DNA from 2 places in the Stenotrophomonas sp. YJH_SMC_106-19 genome. Region 2 is predicted to be linked to the other one. Evidence: riboswitches for the same ligand, from Rfam matches in the RefSeq annotation. Region 2 holds a riboswitch; the other holds the start of a gene.
What was found. A riboswitch is a leader RNA that binds a small molecule or an ion and turns the genes downstream of it on or off. The one in region 2 is predicted to bind glycine.
Positions count from the first base shown of each region.

Region 1: it holds a riboswitch for glycine, as region 2 does, so the genes downstream of both, gcvP (aminomethyl-transferring glycine dehydrogenase) here and AC5P5M_RS05805 (trimeric intracellular cation channel family protein) in region 2, are expected to answer to the same signal.

Region 1 is NZ_JCAFRQ010000001.1:619,520-630,259, forward strand. Features, by position in the region: gene AC5P5M_RS02850 (phosphatase PAP2 family protein) at 1-88, shown strand, start outside; gene AC5P5M_RS02855 (phosphoethanolamine transferase) at 85-1,734, shown strand; gene AC5P5M_RS02860 (M2 family metallopeptidase) at 2,197-4,164, shown strand; gene AC5P5M_RS02865 (hypothetical protein) at 4,270-4,659, opposite strand; gene AC5P5M_RS02870 (multidrug effflux MFS transporter) at 4,772-5,998, opposite strand; glycine riboswitch at 6,300-6,402, shown strand; gene gcvP (aminomethyl-transferring glycine dehydrogenase) at 6,465-9,332, shown strand; gene AC5P5M_RS02880 (VOC family protein) at 9,416-9,826, opposite strand; gene AC5P5M_RS02885 (amino acid permease) at 9,927-10,740, opposite strand, start outside.
Region 2 is NZ_JCAFRQ010000001.1:1,296,234-1,306,973, reverse strand. Features, by position in the region: gene AC5P5M_RS05840 (Fic family protein) at 1-483, shown strand, start outside; gene AC5P5M_RS05835 (serine hydrolase domain-containing protein) at 516-1,673, opposite strand; gene AC5P5M_RS05830 (MarR family winged helix-turn-helix transcriptional regulator) at 1,840-2,340, shown strand; gene AC5P5M_RS05825 (DNA alkylation repair protein) at 2,337-3,071, shown strand; gene AC5P5M_RS05820 (hypothetical protein) at 3,131-3,487, opposite strand; gene AC5P5M_RS05815 (hypothetical protein) at 3,948-4,208, shown strand; gene AC5P5M_RS05810 (3-deoxy-7-phosphoheptulonate synthase) at 4,466-5,539, shown strand; gene AC5P5M_RS05805 (trimeric intracellular cation channel family protein) at 5,737-6,354, opposite strand; glycine riboswitch at 6,437-6,542, opposite strand; glycine riboswitch at 6,556-6,645, opposite strand; gene AC5P5M_RS05800 (GIY-YIG nuclease family protein) at 6,685-6,960, shown strand; gene AC5P5M_RS05795 (hypothetical protein) at 7,098-7,508, shown strand; gene AC5P5M_RS05790 (NAD(P)/FAD-dependent oxidoreductase) at 7,575-8,855, opposite strand; gene AC5P5M_RS05785 (NYN domain-containing protein) at 8,975-9,769, shown strand; gene AC5P5M_RS05780 (glutathione S-transferase family protein) at 9,876-10,496, shown strand; gene AC5P5M_RS05775 (primosomal protein N') at 10,556-10,740, opposite strand, start outside.

The DNA.
Region 1 (10,740 bases), 680 kb from region 2:
CCTGCTGTGCTGGCTGCTGTCACTGGGGCTGTACGTTCTGGTCCGCCATCACCTGGACCGCACCAACCGCCTGGAGGCGAACGCATGAATGCTTCGGTTCAACGCTCGCTCCGTGTGCCATCGCTGGCCGGACTGCGCAGCTGGCGGCCACAGCTGTCCACCGAGGCGTTGATCGCGCTGACCAGCCTGTTCTTCGCCCTGGCCGGCAACGGCCTGTTCTGGCGCAGCGCGATGGCCAGCCACCCGGAGAGCCTGCGCTACGCGGTGTCGCTGCTGCTGTTGCTGCTCGGCACGCATGGCCTGCTGCTGGGCCTGCTGGTCTGGCGCTGGAACGCCAAGGTGGTGATCAGCGCGCTGCTGCTGGTAACGGCCTTCGCCGCCCACTACATGAGCCGTTACCACATCTATCTGGATGCGGACATGCTGCGCAACGTGCTGGCGACCGATCCGAAGGAAAGCCGCGAACTGATGACGGTCTCGCTGCTGTGGCCGGTACTGCTGCTGGCGGCACTGCCGATGGTGCTGGTGTGGCGGGTGCAGCTGCAGCGGCGCAGCTGGGGGCGCAGCCTGCTGTGGCGCCTGGGCTTCCTGGCGGTAGCTGCGGTGACCGCTGTTGGCGGTGCACTGATCTCGTTCCAGGACGTCTCCGCACTGATGCGCAACCAACGTGAAGTGCGTTACCTCGCCACCCCGGCCAACGTGCTGCTGGGTCTTCCACGTGCACTGCGCGGCGACAACCCGGTGCAGCGCGCGCCGAAACTGCCGATCGGCACCGACGCCAAGGCCACCCCACGCGCTCCGGCGAGCAAACCGCGGCTGCTGGTAATCGTGATGGGCGAGACCGTGCGTGCACAGAACTGGGGCCTCAACGGCGGCCGCAACACCACACCGGAACTGGCCCAGGCACCGGTGATCAACTTCCCCGACATGCACTCCTGCGGCACCAGCACCGAAGTTTCGCTGCCCTGCCTGTTCTCGCCATGGGGACGCCACGACTACGACGAGAAAAAGATCCGCGCGCACCAGTCGCTGCTGCACGTACTGAACCGCGCCGGCATCGCACCGCTGTGGCGTGACAACCAGTCCGGCTGCAAGGGCGTGTGCGAGGGGCTGGACTTCCAGTCGCTGTCCGATGCGACCACCCCGGGCCTGTGCGCCGACGGCCGCTGCATGGACGAGATCCTGCTGCAGGACCTGGCCACCCAGGTGCGTGCCAAATCCGGCGACCGCGTGGTCGTGCTGCACCAGCTGGGCAACCATGGCCCGGCGTATTTCGAGCGCTATCCGGCCGCCTTTGCCCGCTTCAAGCCAACCTGCGACACCCGTGACATCGGCCGGTGCTCACGTGAAGAGATCACCAACAGCTATGACAATGCCGTGCTGTACACCGATCATTTCCTCAGCAAGACCATCGGCACGCTGCAGGGCATGCAGGACTACGACACGGCGATGATCTACCTGTCCGACCATGGCGAGTCGCTGGGTGAGAAGGGCCTGTACCTGCACGGCGTGCCCTATGCGATCGCCCCGGCCGAGCAGACCCGCGTACCGATGACGATGTGGTTCTCGCCGGGCTTCGCCAGCAGTCGCGGGCTGGACCTGCAATGCGTGCGCAAGCGTTCGGCAGCGTATACCGACCACGACAACCTGTTCCCGTCGGTGCTGGGCCTGATGCAGGTGAAGACGGCGCTGTACGAGCGCGATCGCGACGTGTTCGCCGGCTGCGAGAGCTGAGGGGCGGGGGCGGAAGGGCTTGCAGCCCTGCACTCGCAGAAGCCAAGGCAACGTCAACGTCAAAAGCCGAAGCGGCATTCCGTGGGATGGCGGGTTCACTGCGCTGTTGGTAGGTGAAATTCCGGGGTCAGATCCGTTTTCCTGCGGAAAACGGATCTGACCCCAAGAGCATTTCCGACAGATCGCAGAGAACTGTCGAAGGCGGGGTGGGTCCGGTTGCGGGGGCGTGAGCGCCATGGATGGCGCGACCGAGCCTACAGGGACGTATTTACGGCGTCCCCCGCAACCGGCCCCACCCCGCCGACTCACAGGAAACCCGCTTTTGCTCCGGCCGTTGCCGTCTCAGTTGCTTCTGCGGGTGCAGGGCTGCAAGCCCTGCCGAACCCCACCAACCTTCCCCACTTGCGGTGGGCACGCGCGCCCACTAGCCTTCGGCCGTCGTTCACCACCCAAGGACCGCCCGTGAAACACCGTCATCTCCTGCTGGCCGCTGCTGTCGCCGCCGCCACGCTGGCCCTGGCTGCCTGCAAGAAGGAAGCGTCCCCCGGCGCCGAGAGCGCCGGCAGCAGCGCACCGGCCGGCGAGACCGCCGACCAGTTCGTTGCCCGCATCAATGCCGAATACAAGGCTGCTTATCCGGAGATGACCTCGGCGCAGTGGCTGTCTTCCACCTACATCAACAGCGATTCGGAGCGCATCGCGGCCAAGGCCAACGAGCGTTCACTGACCCAGCTCAACAGCTGGATCGAGCAGGCCGCGAAGTTCGAGGGCCAGCCGATGAGCGCAGACAGCAAGCGTGCGATCCATCTGCTGAAGCTGATGTCCTCGATGCCGGCACCGCGCGACCCGGCCAAGCTGGCCGAGCTGACCCAGATCGCCACCCGCATGGAGGGCAGCTACGGTGCTGGCAAGTACTGCACCGATGCCAACGACCCGGCCTCCTGCCGCCAGCTGGGGGAACTGGAACAGGTGCTGGCACGCAGCCGCGACTACGACGCGCAGCTTGATGCCTGGCAGGGCTGGCACAGCACCACGCGGAACATGCGTGGCGACTACCAGAAGTTCGTCAGCCTGGTGAACGAAGGTGCCAAGGGCATGGGCTTCACCGATGCCGGGCAGATGTGGCGCAGCGGCTATGACATGCCGCCGGAGCAGATCGGGCCGGAAACCGACCGCCTGTGGGAGCAGGTCAAGCCGATGTACGAGCAGCTGCACTGCTACGCGCGCGGCAAGCTGGACAAGACCTACGGCAAGGACAAGGCCGAGGTGGGTAATGGCCTGATCGCCGCGCACCTGCTGGGCAACATGTGGCAGCAGGACTGGTCCAACCTGTGGGACCAGCTGGAGCCCTATCCCGGTGCCGGAAGCCTGGACATCACCGCCGCACTGGAAAAGCAGTACCAGACCAACCTGAGTGCTGCGCTGGCCAAGGCTGGCAGGGATGCCAGCGTCGCGGGCCAGTACAGGGCCCAGCGCGAGGCCGAACTGCGTACCGCGAAACAGATGACCGAGCGCGCACAGGATTTCTACGTGTCGCTGGGCATGCCCTCGCTGCCGCAGTCGTACTGGGACAAGACCCAGTTCATCAAGCCTGACGACCGTGACGTGGTCTGCCACGCCAGCGCCTGGGACATGAACATGGAAGGCGATGTGCGCACCAAGATGTGCATCAAGCCGAACGAAGAGAACTTCACCACCATCTATCACGAGCTGGGCCACATCTACTACGACCTGGCCTACAACCCGTTGCCGCCCCTGTTCCAGGGCGGCGCCAACGATGGCTTCCACGAAGCAATCGGCGACACGATCGTGCTGGCGATGACGCCCAAGTACCTGAATTCGATCGGTCTCGTTGACGCACCGCAGGAAAGCCGCGAGGCCGTGATCAACGCGCAGATGCGCATGGCGCTGTCGGGCGTTTCATTCCTGCCCTTCGGCCTGATGATCGACCGCTGGCGCTGGGGCGTGTTTGACGGATCGATCACCGCCGACAACTACAACAAGGCATGGTGGGACCTGAAGGCCAAATACCAGGGCGTTGCCCCGGCCAGCACCCGCGGCGAGGAGTTCTTCGATCCGGGCGCGAAGTACCACGTGCCGGGCAATACGCCGTACACCCGCTACTTCCTTGCCCGCATCCTGCAGTTCCAGTTCTACAAGGGCCTGTGCGATGCATCGGGTTACAAGGGCCCGCTGCACGAGTGCACCTTCTACGGCAACAAGGAAGCCGGCCAGAAGTACTGGGCGATGCTCAGCAAGGGCGCCAGCCAGCCGTGGCAGGCCACGCTGAAGGAGCTGACCGGCACCGACAAGCTGGATGCCGGCCCGATGATCGAGTACTTCAGCCCGGTCAATGAGTGGCTCAAGCAGCAGAACGAAGGCCAGATGTGCGGCTGGCAGGCCAGCGCTGCGGCCCCGGTGGCGAAATGAGAAAAGGGGCGGATCCGCGAGGATCCGCCCCTTTCGTTCCGGTGGCGCCGGGCCATGCCCGGCGGCCTTGATCGCACCGCTGCGTTCGCCGGGCATGGCCCGGCGCTACCCCTTCTTCGCGGCCAGCTGCGCGGCCAGCGCGGATTTGAATTCCTCGAACGTCTGCCCTTGTGCCTGCGCTTCGGCCTGCGCGGCATCGCGCAGCGCGTCGGAATACATCAGACGCACCGGCGTACCGTTGCGCTCGTGCAGTTCACCGGCTTGCATGATCAACGCCAGTACCTGCGCGGCGCTCTCGCTATGCCCTGCGATACGGCCATCCATGCCCAGCACCCACTCGCCATCGCGGCGCACGACACCTGCCAGCAGCGTGCGCTGCGCATCACGCAGTTCGGCATGCGGCTCCACGGGCGAAGCCTGCGCAGCGGCGCGGCTGGCGGCCTGCGCTTCCTTGCGGCGGCGCTGGTCGCGGCGGATCTTGGAGGAGATGGACATGGGCGCTACCGCTGCGTGGGGGGCGCAAGGATAACGCACCCCGGCCGTTGCGCCGCTTCACGTCGCCTGGCGCGCGCCGCGGCGCAGCCCGCGAGCCGTCGCCGCCGTGGGCTCACGCCTCCGTGCAGGCCGCCTGGGCGGTGCGCTCGCGCAGATGCTCCCAGTACCAGAACACAAACCCGGCGGCGAAGAAGCCGGCCTGGCCCAGCGCCAGATGCAGCGGGCTGGCACTGAGCAGGGGCGACACGACGCCGGCCACCACGGTGCTGACCATCAGCTGCGCGAAGGCCTGCAGCGACGAGGCCAGGCCGCGCTGGTGCGGATACATGTCGAGCACGGCCAGCGCCAGGATCGGGAAGATCAGCGCCATGCCCATGCCGCCCAGGAAAATGGGCAGTACCGCCCACGGCAGCGCGAACTGCGGCGCCAGCACCACGTAGCCGACGTTGAGCAGTGTCGACAGCGCGCACAGGGAGAAGCCGATGGTCACCTGCCGGGTCGGCGTGGTGTGCCCGGCCATGCGCCCGGACAGGAACGCGCCGGCCGTCATGCCACCGATGGTGGGAATGAACAGCCAGGCGAAGTCGCCTTCGCCCAGATGCAGGTGCTGCATCACGAACACCGGCGCGGACGCGATGTACAGGAAAATGCCGCCGAAGCCGATGCTGCCGGCCAGTGCCAGGCGCAGGAAACGCGGGTTGAAGCCGATGCGCACATAGTCACGCAGCAGTGCGCGCGGCGACAGCGGTACCCGCGCCTCCGGCGGATGCGTTTCCGGCAGGAAGCGCGCGGTGGCCACCAGCAGCACCAGCGAGAACACCACGAGGAACCAGAAGATCAGCGGCCAGCCGGCACCGCTGAGCAGAATCCAGCCACCGATGATCGGGGCGATGGCCGGCGCGATGCCGAACAGCATCGAGACCTGGCTCATCAACCGCTGGGCGTCATGGCCGTGGTACAGGTCACGGATCACCGCGCGGCCGACGATCATGCCCACGCCCGCCGACAGGCCCTGCAGCGCGCGGAACGCCAGCAGGGTCGGCAGGTCAGTGGACAGCGCGCAGCCGACCGAGGCCCCGGCAAACACCACCAGGCCGCCGAGAATCACCCGCTTGCGGCCCCAGGCATCGGACAGCGGCCCGTGCGCCAGGCTCATCAGGCCATAGAACAGCAGGTAGACGCTGATGGTCTGCTGGACGGCCACCTCATCCACCGCCAGGCGCTGGGCCAGCTGCGGGAAGGCCGGGAAAATGGTGTCGATGGAGAACGGGCCGAACATGGCCAGGCCCGCGAGCAGCAGGGCCATGCGACGGGTGGACGGAGCAACAGCGGCGGTCATGTGAACGGTGTCCGGCAAGGCCATGCGCGGCACGCACGGCGGGCGCCGGTCCCGCTGCAGCAGGGACGGCGCCAGATGAATTCGGGTATCCGCCCATGATAGGCGGGGAATGCGCCCGATGCCATGCAGCACCGCACAAAACGGACGCCCCGGGCCATCGGCCATTCAGGCGCAGGCCCTGCCCGGGCGGCCCCGGCAGCAGGCCATAACCGGCTATAATCGGCGGGCAACACGGTGGGAGAAGCGGAACACCGCTGCCGAAGGCGCAACGCCCGTAATCGCTCAGGCCCGATACCACCCGCAACACAACTCTGGAGAGACCGGTTCGATCCGGCGCCGAAGGGGCACGAAGCTGCGGCCAGCCGCGCTTCCAAACTCTCAGGCAAAAGGACAGAGGGGCGCCCCGCAGCCCGCCATCCGGCGGCCTGTGCCCGTGCGTGTGCCCTTTCCTGACGGATCCTTCGCCATGTCCCAGAACACCCCTTCCCTGCGTGAGCTCGAGCACCACAGTGCGTTCGTCGAGCGCCATATCGGCCCCAATGACGCCGAGATCGCGCAGATGCTCGACGTCGTCGGCCACGCGTCGCTGGATGCGATGACCGATGCCATCGTGCCGGCCAAGATCAAGTCGCCGGCAGCGCTGGCGCTGCCGGAGTCGATCACCGAAGTGGAGGCGCTGGCGAAGATCCGCGCGATCGCCGACAAGAACACCGTGCTGCGCAGCTTCATCGGCCAGGGGTATTACGGCACCCACACGCCGAACGTGATCCTGCGCAACATCCTGGAAAACCCGGCCTGGTACACCGCCTACACCCCGTACCAGGCAGAGATCTCGCAGGGCCGCATGGAAGCGCTGATCAACTTCCAGACCCTGTGCGCCGACCTGACCGGCATGGAGATCGCCAACGCCTCGCTGCTGGACGAAGCCACCGCAGCGGCCGAAGCGATGACCCTGGCCAAGCGTTCGGCCAAGTCGAAGTCGGACACCTTCTTCGTGCACGATGCCGTGCACCCGCAGACCCTGGAGCTGCTGCGCACCCGCGCCGAGCCCATGGGCATCGTGCTGCGCGTCGGCACCCCGGCCGAAGCGCTGGAAGCGGACAGCTTCGGCGTGCTGCTGCAGTACCCGGATACGTTCGGCCAGGTGGCCGACTACCGGGCACTGGTCGAGGCCGTGCATGCACGCGGCGGCCTGGTCGCCGTGGCCACCGATCTGCTGGCGCTGACCCTGCTCGCCGCACCTGGCGAATGGGGCGCGGACATCGTGGTCGGCAACAGCCAGCGTTTCGGCGTGCCGTTCGGCTTCGGTGGCCCGCACGCGGCGTTCATGGCCTGCCGTGACGCCTACAAGCGCTCGATGCCCGGCCGCCTGATCGGCGTCTCAATCGATGCGCAGGGCAACCCGGCTTACCGCCTGACCCTGCAGACCCGCGAGCAGCATATCCGCCGCGAGAAGGCCACCTCCAACATCTGTACCGCACAGGTCCTGCTGGCGGTGATGGCCTCGATGTACGCTGTCTACCACGGTCCGGAAGGCCTGACCCGCATCGCCCGCCGCACCCACCGCCTGGCCGCGATCCTGGCCGCCGCACTGCGCAAGGCCGGCGTGCAGGTTGCTGGCGACTTCTTCGACACCCTGCACGTCACCGGTGTGCACGCCGATGAGATCCACGCCAAGGCGCGCGCCGCCGGCTACAACCTGCGCGCGATCGACAGCGACTCGGTCGGCATCAGCCTGGACGAGACCGCCACCCGCGCCGATGTGGTCGCGCTGGCCGCCGTCTTCGGTGCCCAAGCCGATGTGGATGCACTGGATGCCAGCACCGCCGACGCGCTGCCGGCCGGGCTGCTGCGCCAGTCCGCGTTCCTGACCCATCCGGTGTTCAACACGCACCACAGCGAGCACGAACTGCTGCGCTACCTGCGTTCACTGGCCGACAAGGACCTGGCGATGGACCGCACGATGATCCCGCTGGGCTCGTGCACCATGAAGCTCAACGCCACCGCCGAGATGATCCCGGTGACCTGGCCGGAGTTCTCGCAGATCCATCCGCTGGTGCCGGCCGACCAGGCGCTGGGCTACAAGGAACTGATCGAGTCGCTGGAAGCGATGCTGGTCGAATGCACCGGCTACGATGCGGTCAGCCTGCAGCCGAACTCGGGTGCACAGGGCGAGTACGCCGGCCTGCTGGCGATCCGCGCCTACCACCGCTCGCGTGGTGAGGAGCATCGCGACATCTGCCTGATTCCGGATTCGGCCCACGGTACCAACCCGGCCTCGGCACAGATGTGCGGCATGAAGGTGGTGGTCACCAAGACCGATGCCAACGGCAATGTCGATGTCGAGGACATCCGCCTCAACGCCGAGAAGTACAGCGACCGCCTGGCCGCGATCATGATGACCTACCCGTCCACGCACGGCGTGTTCGAGGAGGAGGTGGTCGAGATCTGCGAGATCATCCACAAGCACGGCGGCCAGGTGTACACCGACGGTGCCAACATGAACGCCCTGGTCGGCGTGGCCAAGCCGGGCAAGTGGGGTTCGGACGTTTCCCACCTGAACCTGCACAAGACCTTCTGCATCCCGCACGGCGGCGGCGGCCCGGGCGTCGGCCCGTGCGCGGTCAAGGCGCACCTGGCCCCGTTCCTGCCGGGCAAGCTGGGTGACAACGGCCCCGTCGGCATGGTCAGCGCCGCCAGCTTCGGCAGCGCCTCGATCCTGCCGATCAGCTGGATGTACATCGCGATGATGGGCCGCGAGGGCCTGCGCAAGGCGACCCAGGTCGCGCAGCTCAATGCCAACTACATCGCCAAGCGCCTGGCGCCGCACTTCAGGACGCTGTACACCGGCCGCAACGGCCTGGTGGCGCATGAGTGCATCCTCGATGTGCGCCCGCTGGAGAAGAGCAGCGGCATCGGCGCCGAGGACGTGGCCAAGCGCCTGATCGACTTCGGCTTCCACGCGCCGACGCTGAGCTTCCCGGTGGCCGGCACGCTGATGGTCGAGCCCACCGAAAGCGAGTCGCTGCATGAGCTGGACCGCTTCATCGATGCCATGATCCAGATCCGCGAGGAAATCCGTGCGATCGAGGATGGCCGCCTGGACCGCGAGGACAATCCGCTGAAGAACGCGCCGCACACCGCCACTGCGGTGACGGCCAGCGAGTGGACCCACGCCTACCCGCGCGAGCTGGCCGCCTTCCCGCTGCCCAGCCTGAAGCTGCAGAAGTACTGGCCGCCGGTGGCCCGCGTCGACAACGTCTACGGCGACAAGAACGTGATGTGCGCCTGCATCCCGGTCGACGCCTACAAGGACGATGAAGTCGAAGCGTGATTGACGGAACGGCCCGCGCAAGCGGGCCGTTTTCGTTTACGGTAGCGCCGGGCCATGCCCGGCGAGCGCAGCGGCTGAACCGATCACGGATCCGGCATCTGCCCCAGGCTCAACTGCCAGGACACACCGAACCGGTCCTGCACCCAGCCGTAGCGATTGCTGAAATCGTAGTCGCCCACCGGCATCAGCCAGTGCCCGCCCTCGCCCAGCACGCGCGCCGCGCGCTCGAACTGTTCGGCGCCACCGCACTCGACGAACAGCGAGATCGACGGACTGAAGGTGAAGTCGTGCACATCCAGGCTGTCGAAGCACAGATAGTTGGTGCCGCCGAGCATGAAGGTCGCCTGCCGCACCTGGCCGGGCACTCCCGCCCCTGCGCCGTCGGGATGGCGTTGCAGGGCAAGCAGCCGGAAATCGGCGAACGCCTCGGCGTACAGGGCCAGGGCCGCCTCGGCCTGGCCGGTGAACATCAGGAACGGACGACTGCGCAGCATGGGGTGCTCCAGTTCAGCGGGCCGATGACGGCCCCGCGAACAGGATGGCACGCAGAATGTATGCCCGCTGTAGAGCCAAGCCCACGCTCGGCTGTACGGATCAGGCCTCGCGCATGCGGCGCGCGATGGCACTGCCGGCCGCGATCGTGGCGGTCAGGGCCACCATCGACAGGAACTGCAGGCGCGTATGCGCCTCGCTCAGCAGCAGGCCGAAGATCAGTGCCAGGATCGCCAGGGCGCAGCAGGTCAGCCACGGGAAACCGGCCATGCGGAACGGCAGGCGCGAGCCGAGGCGGTCCGCACGGCGGCGCAGCACCAGTTGAGAAAGCAGCGACAGCGTCCACACCAGCAGGCAGGTCGAGCCGACGATGTTCAGCAGCACCGGCAGCACCTTGTCCGGGAACAGCAGTTCCATCACCGTCGCGGCAAACCCGAACAGCACGCTGGCCAGAACGGCGATCACCGGCACCTGCCGCGGGTCGGTCCAGCCCAGCACGGCCGGTGCCTCGCGGCGCTGCGCCAGCGAATACATCATCCGCGACGCGCCGTAGAGGTTGGCGTTGAGGGCCGACAGCAGGGCGATCACTGCGATCAGCGTGATGGCCGTGCCCGCCCCCGGAATGCGGGCCGCATCCAGCACCGCGGCGAACGGCGACTTCAGCGCTTCGCTGGTCCACGGCACCACGGCGATGATCACGCTCAGCGAGCCGATGTAGAACACCAGGATGCGCCAGGCCACGGTGCGGATGGCGCGGGCGATGCTGCGCTCGGGATCCTCGGTCTCGGCCGCGGCAACGGCCACGATCTCGGTGCCGCCGAAGGCGAACACCACCACCAGCAGGGCTGCGCCGATACCGGCCAGGCCCTGCGGTGCAAAACCGCCGTGTGCGGTGAAGTTGCTCAGTCCCGGAGAG
Region 2 (10,740 bases):
CACGTAACCAAGGGGCACGTTCACTTCTGTCATCCATTCGAGTCCCAGCGGGCAGTGGTGCATGCGCTACATCTGGCGCAGGAGAAGGGGCGGATCGCTGATGCACCGGGTCTCATCATGGGATTGTTCGCATACGCCCATCCCTTTCTCGATGGCAATGGGCGCGCGATGCTACTGGTGCACGCAGAGCTCTGTCATCGCGCCGGGTTTTCAGTGAACTGGACTGCTACCCGGAAAGATTCTTATCTCGCCGCATTGACTGCGGAAATCGAGTCGCCGGACCAAGGGCATCTTGACGGATACCTGCGGCCCTATATTGGCCCGCAACTCGATCGTCATGTGTGGTCCCAACGTATCGATGGGCTCCGCGGATTGGATGGAGTACGCACAGGTGAAGACCAGGTTGCAGCGTATGAAGATCCAGCTGTCGCTGCTGGGTACGACGCGTTCGATCAAGCCCGCAATTACCACATTCCGGAGTAGTGGCCCCCGCCGCGAGGTGGGGATCTTTGTCGTCATCTGACAAAGCTCTTGTTGCCGTATTCCCAATCCCACGGCACCCCCGTCTCGCCCAGCACGAAGCGCACCAGTGCCGGAAAGGTCGCTTCGGCGCGCACATCGTTGCCCAGGAACACTACGCAGCGTTGGCCTTGTTCGACGCACACCAGCGTGTTGCCCACCGCATCGTCATGTCCGCCCTTGTAGAAGCCTGCGCCCTGTGGACCGGTGAATGTCACCACGCCCAGTCCCGCAGCCAGGTTTCTGCGCCGCTGCGCCACCGGCAGTTCCGGCTGCAGCGTCGGGAACTGGCTGGCGGTGGTGATCGGCAGCTGCGGCCGCACCAGCTCCCGGCGCATCGATGCCGACAGCCCCTGGCCACTGACATAGCCGGCCGCGAAATTGCCCATGTCGGCGATGGTCGTGTCCATCGAACCGGCGGCACGCACGCGGCTGCGTTCATCGTGCGGTTCCGTCGTGCCTTCGGCGGTCCAGCCGTCGGCCAGATTCGTGGCGAAATCCTCGCGCCACATCATGCTGGTGCGGGGCATGCCGAAGCGGTCGAATACGCGCTGCTGCATGAGCGTACCCACGTCCAGGCCCAGCCCGCGCTCCAGCACGAACTGCAGCAGGATCAGGCCTTCGCCGGAATAGCCATAGCGGCTGCCCGGATCGAAGTGGAATTTCAGTCTTCCGTCCGGCTCCAGGAATGCAAAGTTGGCAAAGCCGCTGGCATGGTTGAGCAGCAGGCGCGGGGTCAGCCGGCGCCAACGTTCGTCGCCGGCCAGCACGGTGTAATCGGCGTACTTCTTCGGCTCGGCCGGATAGTCCGGTAGCGGTCTGTCCAGCGCGCTGGCGATGCTGGCATCCAGATCGATCACCTTGTCCTGTGCAAGCTGCGCGATCAGGTGGCCGAAGGCCATCTTGGTCAGCGATGCCGCATACATCACCGTGTCGGTCTGTAGCGGTTCGCCGGCAGCGTTGCGCTCGCCATAGGCGGCGACGTGCACGACCTTGCCACCGTCGACGACGGCCACTGCCATCCCGCGGACGTGGGCGACCTGCATCAGGCGCTTGGCTTCGGCATCGATCCGGGCCGGGGAGGGCACGGGAGGGGGAGCGGCCATTACGGCGGCGGGGAACAGCGTCAGCAACAGCAGGACGGCACGGCGCATGCGTGGAACTCCTGGCGGGACGTGGCGCGATGCTACCGCAGCTTCGGCTGCTTGCAGCCCCCTGCGCGAGGAGTGCGCCCGGCCGGGCCCGGCGGCAGGCCCCGTAGGTGTTGCGCTCCATCCCGTCATGAATATGATTAGGCACCTAAACATATTGGAAATCACCGTGCTTGAGGCAAAACATGGCGCCCTTCTGGATGAGGCCCGGCGACGTGGCCACGCCAATGTCGCCCTCCTGCATCTGTGCTTCCAGCTGCTGTCGCTGTCCTCGGCGATCGATCGCGACTGCGCCAGCCGGCTGGCACCGCACGGGCTCAGTGAGGGCCGCTTCATCGTGCTGTTCCTGCTGCACGGTGCCGGCGGCACACTGTCGCCGCATGCGCTGGCCGAGCGCGCCGGCGTCACCCGCGCCACCATCAGCGGCCTGCTCGATGGCCTGCAGTGCGAAGGTCTGCTGCAGCGGCGCAGCGATGCGGACGATGGTCGTCGCCTGCAGATCGTGCTGACCGCGCAGGGCAAGCGCCTGGCCGAAGACCTCTTCAATCAGCACACGCAGTGGATCGCGGGCCTGTTCAACGGCCTGGACACTGCCGAGCAGGTGCAGCTCTCACAGCTGCTGGCCAAGGTGTGGCAGCACACCGGCGGCAGACGGAAGGACCTGCAGTGAGCGCAGCGATCAGCCCGGCGCGAAAGCATCAGCTGGATACCGGGGCAGCCGCCAGCACGCATCTGGCGGAATGTCTGGCCGTGGACTTCGCGGTGTTGCTGCAGACCGTTGCGGTGCTGCCGGAGACTGCCATTCAATGCATGCGCGATGCCGCCAGCAAAGGCATTACCCAGCGCATGGTTCTGGCGGCAACGCTGTTGCGTGAGGCCAGGCAGGGTGATCCTGCACAGTGGCAGTCGCATGCATCCGACACCGTGCGCGGCTGGGCCTGCTACCTGATCGGTGGCGATGCCACCGCCTCCCTGCCGGTGAAGCTGGAGAAGATGCGCCCGTTGGCCGATGATCCGCATTTCGGCGTGCGCGAATGGGCGTGGCTGGCGCTGCGCACCGACATCGTTGCCGGGCCACTGCTGGCGCTTGAATGCCTGCAGCCGTGGACGCAGGAACCGTCCGCGCATCTGCGCCGGTTTGCCTGTGAAGCACTGCGTCCCCGTGGCGTCTGGGCGGCGCACATCGCTCTTTTCAAGCAGCATCCCGAACACGCGCATTCGCTGCTGGAGGCACTGGCTGATGATCCCGAACGCTATGTGCAGGATTCCGTCGGCAACTGGCTCAACGATGCCGGGAAGACCCAGCCGCAGTGGCTGCGTGACCTGTGCACACGCTGGCAACGCGAGCGCGACAGCCCTGCCAACGCCTACATCCGCAGGCGCGCACTGCGTTCACTGTGATCCGGCGGGTGCCGGCCCATGACCGGGCCATCGGGCCCGGTCACATTGCGCGGACGCGGCTAGTGGGGCTGCAGGCGTTCGGCCGCATGCGTGGCCAGCCCCAGGGATGCCAGCATCAACCCTTCCATCACCCGGTCGCTCACGTGATGTTCGGGCGCGGCATTCTGGCGGCAGCGTTCGGCGGCCAGCAGCACCTCCTGCACGATGCGCAGGCCGGCCAGTGCGCCATCGGCATCGGCCAGCATCATGCGTCGGCCGTTCGCTGGATGGCGCTCGGGCCAGGGTTGGCCATCGGCGGCCGCACCGCTGCCGATGCGTTGCAGGTGGGCGACCAGACTGTTGGGATCGAACGGCGCCTGATCGGCATTGGCCGGATCGGGGTGGGCACCGGGGAAGGGAACGTGTGGTGTGTTCATGGCGTGTGCTCCGTACAGGACAGACGACACCGCCACCGGAAGAGGTGGCGGACGGTACGTGGCGGCAAAGACCGGGAGATGCTGATACCGGCGGGCGCAAGCGCCCCCACGCACCGCCCGCCATGGAACGCGGACGGATTGCCAGCCGGCGCCGCCCAAGGCGACGCCGGCTGACAAGCGTAAACAACATCTCCTCGGGCTTTGCCGACCCGGCCACCCTTTTCCGGTGGCAAACCATCTTGAGCACATGTATCGCATATGCCATTGCCCGTATAACCGCGCATCGATCGCCTGCACGCCCCTTCCGGGCCGAAGGGTGGGAAGCTTGGAAGGAAGATCTCAACGCGGTGGCACCATCGGTCCAGTCGCGACACGATCGATCCGCACATCGGCACATGCGCCGGTCATCCGGACGCGGTAAACAGTGCATTGCCCACGTCCACCCGCAGGGAAGTCGATCATGCAGAGCACGCTCCAGGTCACGCTGTTCGGCCCTCCCGGCGACACCCCGGCGTTGCAGTTGCCGGATGTGGACGGGCCCTCGGTGGCGATACCGGAATCGACACTGCGGCGGCTGGTCTCCGATCTCTACACGGCGCGGTCCCTGCTCAACCCCGAGCAGTTGGAGGAGGCGAGGCGGGAGCTGGATCAGGTGCTGGAGCGCTGGGCCGATATCCACGAGGGCCTGCTGCTGGACGTGGAAGTGCATGGCAGCCGCTAGATCGTCGTGCTGCTGAACCGCTTCCCCAGTTGCGGATGAAACATTTTGTGCTGCGCAGAAGCTGTGCTATCAATACACCCCATGAACGCAGCCGCTACCCGCTTTTACTGGTATTACTTTCCGAAGCCACTGGCGGAGGAAGGACTGCGCTCACCCTGAAGAAAGCTTCAGACGCATTCCCGAAAGCCGCCAGCGAACCTGGCGGCTTTTTTCATGCCGCCTCGCTGGGGACCCCCTACGTACCGGAGACCTCCCCCATGCCCCCCCATACCGACGACCTGCGCATCCGCACCATCGAACCGCTCACACCGCCTGCCCAGCTGCTGGCGATGCTGCCGTGTGACGATGAAGCCTCCGACACCGTCAGTGCTTCGCGCGCGGCCCTGCACCAGATCCTGCATGGCCGCGATGATCGCCTGGCGGTCGTGGTCGGCCCGTGTTCGATCCACGATCCGAATGCGGCCATCGAGTACGCACAGCGCTTGAAGCCGCTGCGCGACGCGCTGGCCGGCGAGCTCGAGATCGTCATGCGCGTGTACTTCGAGAAGCCGCGCACCACGGTGGGCTGGAAGGGCCTGATCAATGACCCGGACCTGGACGGCAGCTTCCGGATCGACAAGGGCCTGCGCATTGCCCGCGGCCTGCTGCGCGACATCAACAAGCTGGGCCTGCCGGCCGGCGTTGAATTCCTCGACGTGATCTCGCCGCAGTACATCGCCGACCTGGTGGCATGGGGCGCGATCGGCGCACGCACCACCGAAAGCCAGGTGCACCGCGAACTGGCCTCCGGCCTGTCGTGCCCGGTGGGCTTCAAGAACGGCACCGATGGCAACGTCAAGATCGCGGCCGATGCGGTCGGCGCGGCCTCCAACCCGCATCACTTCCTGTCGGTGACCAAGCAGGGCGGCACCGCCATCGTTTCGACCACCGGCAACCCGGATTGCCATGTGATCCTGCGCGGCGGCAAGCAGCCGAACTACGACGCGGCCAGCGTGGCCGACGCCTGCCAGGCACTGGCCAAGGCCAGGCTGCCGACGCGGCTGATGATCGATGCCAGCCATGCCAACAGCCTGAAAAAGCCGGAAAACCAGCCGAAGGTGATCGAAGACATCGCCGTTCAGCTGGAGGACGGCGAACAGCGCATCGTGGGCGTGATGATCGAGAGCCATCTGGTGGGAGGCCGGCAGGAACTGGTGCAAGGCCAGCCGCTGGTCTACGGGCAGAGCATCACCGATGGCTGCATCGACTGGGACACCACCGTGACGGTGCTGGAGCGACTGGCTGCGGCCGTGCGCGCCCGTCGCGAAGTGACGGTGTCAGAAGCCGCCTGAGCGCGGCATGTGTGTGGATGGCGGCCAGCGCCTGCGGGGGTGCGGCCGCGATCAGGGCCGGTCGGAGTTGGAGACCGGCCCGTCCGCACCGGCGATGCGCCTGGCGCTGCGCATGAGCGACAGCGCCAGGTCCATCGCCGGGGTGGTGCAGGGCACGAAGGGGAGCGCCGGGCCACGCCCGGCGAACACGCCATCGTTCAATGCACTTCGTCGTGATACACGAACTTCGGCATTTCCCAGCGGTAGTGGATCGCCAGCAGGCGCAGGGCGAAGCCGCCCGCCAGGCAGCACAGGATGGCCGTGGCATCGGGCACGTTCCAGTGCAGCAGCAGCAGATAGGCGGCGCCGGTCAGCAGCGCGATGATCGCGTACAGCTCCTTCTGGAAGATCAGGGGCACTTCGTTGCACAGAATGTCGCGCAGCACGCCGCCGAACGCACCGGTCAGCATGCCTGCGATCAGCACGATCGGTGTGGCATGACCGGCCTCGCGTGCGATCGAGCAACCGATCAGGGTGAAGGCGATCAGGCCCAGGCCGTCGAGCACCAGGAAGGTGCGGCGGAAGTGGTGCATCCAGCGTGCGACCCAGGTGGCGATCAGCGCCGCGCACACGGTGAAGCCGAGGTACTCGGGATGTTTGACCCAGCCCAGCGGATAATGGCCAAGCAGGATGTCGCGCAGTGAACCACCGCCGAGCGCGGTAACGCAGGCGATCATGACCACGCCGAACAGATCCATGCGGCGGCGTCCCGCGGACAGTGCGCCGGTCATGGCTTCGGCGGAAATGGCGATCAGGTAGATGATGGACAGCAACATGGAACAGGCTCCGGACGCGGTGGGGCCGGCCATGCGCGGACGCCGCCATTGCCTGCGCAATGACGGGATGACGATGACCGGTGCCGCTCCCGCTGTCCTTTTGCCTGAGAGTTCAGCGGCGTAGGCCGCGTGCCCCTTCGGCGGATCGTACCGGGCATGCCCGGTGACCTCTCTCCAGCTCGGCGAGTCGAATGCATGGTTGGTGGGATTCCAGCCCACCGGCCTGAGCGATCATGGGAGCCTGCGCCTTCGGCGGGCGCCAGCGCGGCGCCTCTCTCCTGCATTCGCGCGCAGTATATCCGCTGCGGTGCAGCACGGCATAATCCCGGCATGGCCCCGTCCCACCGCCCGTGGTTCCTGTACCTGCTCGAATGCCGCGATGGCAGCTACTACGCTGGCATCAGCACCGACGTGGACGCGCGTTTCGCCGCCCATCGCGCCGGTACGGGGGCGCGCTACACCCGGGCCCGTCCGCCGCTGCGCATCCTGGCCGTGCGCGAGTACCCGGACCGCTCCGCCGCCTCGCGCGCCGAGTGGCAGCTCAAACAGCTGCCGCGCGAGCGCAAGCTGGCGTGGTTGCAGGCGCCGACCGAGGGAATTCTTTAGAGACGGGCCGTGCTCGGCTCCGGCCCTCCGCCATCACTAGGTTCAGGACATTCACAACATGCGACGACAGGAACTCTGACCATGCGATTATCGCTGCGACCATCGACACAGGGATCGATCCGATGAAGGTCCGTTGGATGCTGCTGTTGACCCTCTGCTTGGCCCTGCAGGCCTGCACGCAGACACCGGCACCGCCGTCGCCGCTTCAGCACGGGCAGATCGGTACCGCCGCCGAGCTGGCCTCGCAGCGTGGCCTGACCGCTCCGAATACGCCCCGTTTACGCCGCGATCTGGTGCCGGCCGAACTGGTCGATCTGATTCCGCTCGCCGAAAAATGGGGCATCGGCGATGACCTGCTGCGCAGCGAGATGCAGGAACGTGCCACTGACGCGGAGAAGCAAGCGATGGGCGATGCATTGAAAGACCGTCATGCGCGTATCACCGCGTGGCTCGACAGCTTTCCGCCGGGGCAGTCAATGTCCGACGAGGCCGCTGCGTTCATGTATATGCAGGTGAGTGCTGACGAAATGGGCCTGATGCAGCAGTAGGTTCACACCATGTGGGGTCAGATCCCTTTCCGCAGGAAAGGGATCTGACCCCGTTGCAGACCTGCACTACCGTTTCGGCCGGCGGTCATCCTGGTCATCGCCGAAGATGATGCGTGCGCTGCGCTGGTAGCTCCAATACGCCACCGCCCAGTTCAGCAGCACCACGATGCGGTTGCGGAAGCCGATCAGGAAGAACACGTGCGCGGCCAGCCAGAACCACCAGGCCAGCACGCCCGACAGCTGCAGGCGCCCCAGGTGCACGATGGCGGCCATGCGGCCGATGGTGGCCAGGTTGCCGTAGTCCGCGTACTTGAAGGGCCCGGGCTCCGGCCTGCCGTGCAGGCGTGCACGGATGACCTCGGCCACGTACTTGCCCATCTGCTTGGCGGCGGGCGCTACGCCGGGCACGGGCTTGCCGTTGGCCTGGTTCACCGCGGCCAGATCGCCGGCCACGAACAGTTCCGGATGCCCGGGCAGGGTCAGGTCCGGCTGCACCTGCACGCGCCCGGCACGGTCCAGTGGCACGTCCAGCGTGCGCGCCAGCGGCGAGGCGGCCACGCCGGCCGCCCACACCACGGTGCGCGCCGGCACGAACTGGTCACCCAGCGTGAAGCCCTGGCTGTCGATGTTGCTCACCGGCGTTCCGGTCAGCACTTCCACACCCAGCTTTTCCAGCTGCCGGCGCGCCTTCAGCGAGAGCACTTCCGGGAACGAGGACAGCACGCGTGGACCGGCTTCCACCAGGCGCACCTTGGCGCTGGCCGGATCGATGTGGCGGAATTCATTGCGCAGCGTATGGCGTGCAATCTCGGCCAGGGTGCCCGCCAGTTCGACGCCGGTCGGGCCGCCGCCGACGACGGCAAAGCTGAGCCACGCCGCCTTCCTGGCCGGGTCCGGTTCGGCTTCGGCGCGCTCGAACGCCAGCAGCAGCTTGCGGCGCAGGGCAATGGCATCGTCGAGGGTCTTCAGGCCGGGCGCATCATCGGCCCACTGGTCGTTGCCGAAGTAGGCGTGAGTGGCGCCGGTAGCCAGCAGCAGGCTGTCGTAGTCCAGCGTGCTGCCGTCGGCCAGCCGCACCTGGCGGAGCTGCCTGTCGATGGCCACGACCTCACCGAGCCGCACTTCCACGTTGCGCTGGTGGCCGAGGATGTGGCGCAGCGGTGCGGCAATGTCCGGCGCTGACAGGCCTGCGGTCGCCACCTGGTACAGCAGCGGCTGGAACAGGTGATGGTTGCGGCGGTCGACCAGGGTGATGCGGATGCGTTCGCGTGCCAGCGCACGGGTGGCCCAGAGGCCGGCAAAACCGCCGCCGACAACGACCAGGTGGGGAACGCGCTCACGACTCATCGACTCACTCCAGGGGGCATGGGGAACCGTCCGGCATCTTCGCACGGCGGCGGCCTGTCACGTCAGCGTGCGCGCGGATCGGCGATACTCGGATTCAGGCAACCGCCAGCGAGAGGCCCATGAGCGAACCGGAAAAGCGCATCGCCCTGTTGATCGACGCCGACAACGCGCCCGCATCGAAGATCGACGAAGTGCTGGCGGAGGTGGCCCGCTACGGCGTGGCCAATGTCCGCCGTGCCTACGGCAACTGGAAGAGCCCACGGCTGAAAGGCTGGGAGGCGGTGCTGCACGAGTACGCGATCCGGCCCATCCAGCAGTTCGCCTACAGCAAGGGCAAGAACGCCTCGGACATGGCCATGGTGATCGATGCGATGGACCTGCTGTACGCGCGCAACCTCGACGGCTTCGCCATCGTCTCCAGCGATGCTGATTTCACTCCAATGGTGATGCGCCTGTTGACCGACGGGGTGAAGGTGTATGGCTTCGGCGAAAAGAAGACGCCGGAACCCTTCGTCAATGCCTGTTCCAAATTCACCTATCTGGAAGCACTGGGCCAGGCCCATGCCAGCGTGCCGGAAGTGGAACAGGGCACGGCAGAGCCGGGTGCCATCGAGCCGGCCACCGGTGAAACGGGCAGCGGCGACGAAGTGCGCCCGCGCAAGAGCGGCGCGGAAATGCGCAGCGATACACGTCTGGTGAAGATGCTGCGCCGCGCCGTGTCCGCCGCGGAAGGCGAGGACGGCTGGTCGCACCTGGGGCCGGTGGGCAGCCAGATCGCCAACCAGGCCTCGTTCGATTCGCGCAACTATGGCTATGGAAAGCTGAGTGATCTGCTGGCGGCGATCGGTCTGTTCGAACTGAAGAAGGATGGCAAGTCGTCCTACGTGCGCGCGCTGCCGAAGAAGAACCGGTAGCGCCGGGCCATGCCCGGCCGACGCCCCCGCGCATCATTCCGCACGCCCACATGTACACCGATCAGGCGTATCGTTGCCGCTCGCATTGCCCGCAAGGAATACCCGCATGTTGAAGATCTGGGGCCGTCGCAATTCCAGCAACGTCCGCAAGGTGCTGTGGTGTGCCGAAGAGATCGGCCTGCCCTACGAGTCCATCGAAGTGGGCGGCAGCCACGGTGGCACACAGACGCCGGAATACCTGGCGATGAACCCCAACAGCCTGGTGCCGGTGATCGAGGACCAGGGCCTGCCGCTGTGGGAGTCCAACGCCATCGTGCGCTACCTGAGCGCGCGCTACGCGCTGGGGACACTGTACGCCGAGGATCCGATGGAACGTGCACAGGCCGAGAAATGGATGGACTGGAGCACTTCGCGGATGGCGCCGCTGTACAGCGATCTGATCTGGGGCATCATGCGCACCGCGCCGGCAGACCGCGATGAATCGCGGATCAATGCTGCCATCGTCCGCGCCGCCGATTACCTGGCGATGGCCGACGCGACGCTGGCCACGCAGCCGTGGCTGTCGGGCGCGACATTCGCGATGGGCGACATCCCGTTGGGTTCACTGGTGTACGCCTGGTATGAACTGCCGATCCAGCGTCCGGACCTGCCCCACCTGGCCGAGTGGTACGCCCGGCTGCGTGAGCGACCCGCTTACCAGCGCGGCGTGATGTCACCGCTGACGTAAGCGGGAATCGCGCGCGGTAACGGTAGCGCCGGGCCATGCCCGGCGGATTCCGCTTGCATTCAATACAGATCCGTCGGATCCACATCCAGCGACCAGCGCACCTTGCGGGCTTCCGGCAAGGCATACAGCTGCGGTACCAGCTGCGCCAGCACGCCGTGCAGAGGCGGGCGCTGTGCCGATGAGAGCAGCAGCTGCGTGCGCTGGTAGCCGGCCCGGCGCGGCATCGGTGCCGGCATCGGTCCGT